2 linked regions of the Azoarcus sp. KH32C genome follow. The protein of the gene in region 1 interacts with the protein of each later gene in a pairwise test. Links are inferred from orthologs where the notes say so. Each region holds a gene or a part of one and is shown on either strand. Other genes may lie near its edges.

What was found. Proteins that work in one complex are often made in the same cells at the same time.
Region 2: the proteins of recR (region 1) and recO interact in binary tests that used the Escherichia coli proteins (3 or more experiments, as listed by UniProt). The link is inferred for Azoarcus sp. KH32C from one-to-one orthologs.

What each region holds. Positions count from the first base shown.
Region 1 is NC_020516.1:930,727-933,446, reverse strand. Bases 4-2,719 are described here. They hold recR (recombination mediator RecR), read right to left. Parts: upstream 1,802-2,719; coding sequence 1,205-1,801; downstream 4-1,204. Other genes in these bases: dnaX (DNA polymerase III subunit gamma/tau), read right to left, coding at 2,154-2,719; AZKH_RS04220 (YbaB/EbfC family nucleoid-associated protein), read right to left, coding at 1,806-2,129; petA (ubiquinol-cytochrome c reductase iron-sulfur subunit), read right to left, coding at 425-1,018; AZKH_RS04235 (cytochrome bc complex cytochrome b subunit), read right to left, coding at 4-421. Also shown: more of AZKH_RS04235, read right to left, coding at 1-3; more of dnaX, read right to left, coding at 2,720-2,720. UniProt on the Escherichia coli protein: May play a role in DNA repair. It seems to be involved in an RecBC-independent recombinational process of DNA repair. It may act with RecF and RecO.
Region 2 is NC_020516.1:3,194,013-3,196,831, reverse strand. It holds recO (DNA repair protein RecO), read left to right. Parts: upstream 1-958; coding sequence 959-1,681; downstream 1,682-2,819. Other genes in the region: nagZ (beta-N-acetylhexosaminidase), read left to right, coding at 2,815-2,819; acpS (holo-ACP synthase), read left to right, coding at 2,441-2,818; AZKH_RS14010 (pyridoxine 5'-phosphate synthase), read left to right, coding at 1,678-2,433; era (GTPase Era), read left to right, coding at 17-937; rnc (ribonuclease III), read left to right, coding at 1-20. UniProt on the Escherichia coli protein: Involved in DNA repair and RecF pathway recombination.

The DNA.
Region 1 (2,720 bases):
TCAGCGCGAGGAAGATCAGGGTGCCGAAGATCCAGATCAGTTCGCGCGGCTTGCGGTAGGAACCGTAGAGCAGACCGCGGAACATGTGCAGGTAGACGACGATGAAGAAGGCCGACGCGCCGGTCGAGTGCAGGTAGCGGATCAGCCAGCCGCCCGGGACTTCGCGCATGATGTACTCGACGCTGGCGAAGGCGACGGGGATGCCCGATGCGTTCACGGAGGCGTCCGGCTTGTAGTGCATGACCAGGAAGATGCCGGTCACGATCTGGATCACCAGCACCAGCAACGCCAGCGAGCCGAAGAAGTACCAGAAGTTGAAGTTCTTCGGCGCATAGTACTCGGACAGATGCGCCTTCCAGGTCGACGTCAGCGGGAACCGCTCATCGACCCAGTTCAGCAGTTGTTGTGATTTCGTAGTCATCGCTTAGGCCTTTGAGTCGTCACCGATGAGGATCGTGGTTGCCGTGAGGAACTTGTGCGGCGGCACCTGGAGGTTGTCCGGAGCCGGCATGCTCTTGTAGACGCGACCCGCGAGGTCGAAACGGGAGCCGTGACAGGGGCACAGGAAGCCACCGTGCCAGTCGTCGCCCATGCCGCTTTCGGCACCCATCTTGAACTTCTCGCTCGGCGAGCAGCCCAGGTGGGTGCAGATACCGACGGCGACGAGGTATTCGGGGTTGATCGAACGAGCCTTGTTCTTCGCGTACTCGGGCTGCATGTCCTTGTTGGACTCCGGGTCGCTCACGGCGGCCTCGGTCTGGTCAAGCGTAGCCAGCATCTCGGGGGTCCGGCGCAGAATCCACACCGGCTTGCCACGCCACTCCACCGTCATCATTTCGCCGGGCGCCAGCTTGCTGATATCCGCCTCGACCGGCGCTCCAGCAGCTTTTGCACGCTCGGACGGCGTCAGACTGGCAACAAACGGCACTGCCGTCGCCACCGCAGCCACGCCACCGGCGGCCGACGTCGCGACAAGCAGTTGCCGGCGGCCACTGTCCATCTTCTGATCCACGCTCATGAGCCTCATCCCTGAAAAAGAAACCCGTTTCCGGATACAAAAAAACCGCGGAAGTCTAGCAAGAAACCCGCAACATAAAAAGGGCGGGATCATTAAACGCCCTTAATTCAGGGCTTTGGCGCACAGGAGATATCAGCCGAAAGCGGTATTCGGCATCATTTTTTGCGCAGCGCAACAGCGCGACTGTTACAAGGCGCGACGCTCCACGAGGGCCTGGGCGATGGTGCCGGCGTCGGTGTGCTCGAGCTCGCCGCCCACGGGCACTCCGCGCGACAAGCGACTGACCTTGATGCCGCGGGCGGCGAGCGCCTCGGCGATCACGTGGGCGGTGGCTTCGCCCTCGTTGGTGAAGTTGGTCGCGAGGATCACTTCACGCACGGCGCTGTCGGTGGCTCGCGCCAGCAGCTTGTCGAGGCGCAGTTCGCGCGGACCGATGCCATCGAGGGGCGACAGGCGCCCCATCAGGACGTAGTAGAGGCCGTTGTAGGCGTGCGTCTGCTCGACCATCGCGAGGTCGGCCGGCATCTCGACGACGCACAGCAGAGACGGGTCGCGCTGCGGACTGGCGCAACGCTGGCACACGGCATCTTCAGTGAAGGTATTGCAACGCTCGCAATGGCGCAGCACTTCGAGCGCGTGGCCCAGCACCTGCGCGAGGCGTTGCGCCCCGCGCTGGTCGCGCTGCAGGAGGTGGTAGGCCATCCGCTGGGCGGATTTGGGCCCCACCCCGGGCAGCACGCGCAAGGCCTCGATCAGTTCGTCGAGGCTGGAAGGAGATGACATCGGATCAGAAGGGCAGCTTCATTCCGGGCGGCAGGTTGAGGCCCGAGGTGAAGCCGGCCATCTTCTCCTGGGTCGTCGTCTCGACGCGGCGCACGGCGTCGTTCACGGCCGCGGCGACGAGGTCCTCGAGCATCTCCTTGTCGTCCATCACGGACGGGTCGATGCTGACACGACGAACGTCGTATTTGCATGTCATTTGCACCTTGACCATGCCGGCGCCCGATTGTCCTTCGACTTCGATGCTGCCGAGCTGGTCCTGCATCTTCTTCATGTTTTCCTGCATCTGCTGGGCCTGCTTCATCAGGCCAGCGATTCCGCCCTTCATCATGGTCAGATCTCCAAAAAAATTGGCTTAGAGAGGTTTGACCGACGCTTCCACGAGGGTTGCATCGAATCGTTCAATCAGTTCGCGTACGAAAGGATCGCGCTCGAGCGCCGCGACCGCCTCGGCGTGGCGCACGCGCCGCTCGGCCTCGTCGCGCTGGGCGGGGGTTTCGCCGGCAATGGCGCCAACCTGCACGCGCAGCTTCAGCGGCTGCCCGCAATGGGCGACGAGGATATCCTGCAGCCGGTCGACGAGGCCGGGGTTCATGCTCAACAGGTGCCGGTGCGCCTCGGAAAGACGCAGCTCGAGCACGCCGTCGACGAATCCCAGCCATTCGCAGTGCTGGGAGAATTCGCGCACCATGCCGCCCAGCCCCAATGCGCGCAGGGTGTCGTGCCATTGCCCGGCCGCGAGGCCCGCCAGGGCGTCGGGACTCGCCGCGCCGGCGGGAGTAGTCCCTTCGCTCGCGGGCGGCGACTCGATCGGAGCCTGCGGAGCGCTCGCCGGAGCAGACTGCGGCGCCGGCTCGATGATCCGTGCAGCCGGGGCGACGGTTTCGGCGACGATGGCCGCCGGAGCAGCGGCAACCGGGGC
Region 2 (2,819 bases), 2.3 Mb from region 1 along the record:
CACAATTGAGAAAAGCATGAATCCGGACAATATTTCCCAAAGCGAAGGGTCGTCGAACGGTTTCCGGACTGGCTTCGTGGCGATCGTCGGGCGTCCGAACGTCGGAAAGTCGACGCTTCTTAATCGCCTGATCGGGCAAAAGATCAGCATCGTGTCACGCAAGGCGCAGACGACCCGGCATCGGGTGACGGGGATCCTGACGAACGACGACGCCCAGTTTGTGTTCGTCGACACGCCGGGATTTCAGACGAAACACCGCAACGCCTTGAATCGTTCGATGAACCGGACGGTATCGCAGGTACTGGGTGATGTCGACCTTGTGTTCTTCGTGATCGAGGCTGGGCGTTTTGGCGAGGATGATCGTAAGGTCGTCGATGTTCTGCCACAGGGGGCGAAAGTCGTCCTCGTCATCAACAAGGTGGACCGCCTGGTGGACAAGAGCGCCTTGCTGCCCTTTATTGCACGGATGAACGAGGTGTTCCCGTTTGCGGAGATCGTGCCACTGAGCGCGGAACGCGGCACGAACGTCGATGAGTTGCTGAAGGCGGTCACGCCCCTGCTGCCCGAGGGGCAACCGATGTATGGCGCCGATGAGGTCACTGATCGGAGCGAACGTTTTCTTGCTGCGGAATTTCTGCGAGAGAAGCTGTTTCGGCTCCTCGGCGACGAATTGCCTTACGGTATTGCGGTAGAAATCGAGAAATTCGAGACCGAAGGGAATTTGCGACGCATTTTCGCCGCCGTCGTGGTCGATCGTGCAAGTCACAAGGGGATCGTGATCGGCAAGGGCGGAGAGCAACTCAAGCGGATTGCGAGCGAGGCCCGGGTCGAACTTGAGCAACTGTTCGATGGAAAGGTGTTTCTCGAGGTGTGGGTCAAGGTCAAGAGTGGCTGGGCCGATGACGAGCGCGCCCTCAAGAGTCTCGGCTACGAATAATTTCCCGAACTGCGTGAGTTCGTGAGCCAGAAGCAGCGTGTCGAGGAGCAGCCCGGGTTCGTTCTCCATACGCACCCATGGCGGGAAACGAGCCTCATCGTGGAGGTTTTCTCGCGGGATTTCGGGCGCGTGGCTTTGGTGGCAAAAGGTGCGCGCCGCCCGCAATCGCCGTTGCGTGGCTTGCTGATGGCTTTTCAGCCCCTGCTGGTCAGCTGGACCGGCGGTGGAGAGGTCAAGACCCTGATGCGTGCCGAGTGGTGTGGCGGCCAGCCTCTTCTGACCGGGCGTGCGCTGATGTGCGGCTACTACCTCAACGAGCTGTTGTTTCGGCTTACCGCGCGGGAGGACGCCCATTCCTCACTGTTCCACGCGTATTCCGAAGCCATAGGGACATTGGCGCGTACCGATTTTCTCGCTCCCACCTTGCGGCGGTTCGAACTGGCTCTGCTGCGGGATTTGGGTTATGGCATCGAGTTGGAGAGCGACGGCGAGTCGGGAGAGGCCGTCGATGCGACGGGCGAGTACCTCTATATAATCGAGCGAGGCCCGGTCCGCTTCGAGGGCGAGGAAGGCGATCTGCCGACCCTGAGCGGACAGACTCTGCTGGATATGGCGCGTGCCGAATTTTCCCGGCCCGAGACGCTGGCGCAGAGCAAGGGTTTGCTGCGCATGCTGATCAATCATTATCTCGGCGGACAGACGCTGCAGTCGCGCCGGGTTCTCAAGGAGTTGCAGGAGCTGTGATCGAACTCGGCGTAAATATCGACCACGTCGCGACTTTGCGGCAGGCCCGTCGCACCTGGGAGCCTGACCCCGTATGGGCCGCCGTGGAGGCGCATCTCGGTGGCGCCGACGGCATCACGGTGCATCTGCGTGAGGACCGACGCCATATTCAGGACGACGACGTGCGGCGCTTGCGCGATCTCACTCAGGTCAAGCTGAACCTTGAGATGGCTGCCACCGATGAGATGGTTGGCATCGCTTGCGCGCTGAAGCCGGAGATGGCGATGCTCGTGCCAGAGGGGCGTCATGAAGTGACCACCGAAGGCGGGCTCGACGTCATTGCCCAAGAAGCTCGGCTAAAGGACGTCGTGAGCCGTTTGGCCGATGCGGGAATTGTCACCAGCGTTTTCATCGACGCGGAACTGGCACAGGTGGAAGCCGCTGCCCGGATTGGCGCGCGGGTCTGCGAGATCCATACGGGCCCTTATGCCCACGCCTTCCACGCCGCCGGGCGCGATTCCGAAAGCGCGGCGGTGTTGGCGGAGGTCGCCAAGGTCGCGCGCGCGGGAGAGACAATCCGCGGACTGGGTATGCGTTTCAATGCCGGTCATGCGCTCAATTATTACAACGTGCAGCCGATCGCGCGCTTGCCCGGAGTGCGGGAACTGCATATTGGACACTCGATCGTCAGTCGTTCCGTATTCAGTGGCCTGCGCGAGGCGGTGTGCGAAATGAAGCGCCTGATGCGCGAGGCCGCCGACCGCGGAGTCTGAAGGCCGCATGGTTTTCGGCATTGGTACCGATATCGTCCGGATCGGGCGCTTGCGCGAAGCGCTCGAACGTCATGGCGAACGGTTCGCGGCGAGGATTCTTGCCGAGGAAGAGTGGTCCGATTTCAAGGCGAGCCGGGATGCGGCGCGTTTTCTGGCGAAGCGTTTCGCTGCGAAGGAAGCCTTCGGCAAGGCGCTCGGGACGGGTGTTGCGGTGCCGGCGACGTTGCATGCTGTCGCAGTCGGGCATGATTCCTTGGGGAAGCCCATGTTCCGTTTCGGCTCGGAACTTGCCACCTACATGGCGCAGCGCCAGTTGAGCGCCCATTTGAGTCTGACGGATGAGGCCGATTACGTCGTGGCCTTTGCCCTGATAGAGAAAACATGAA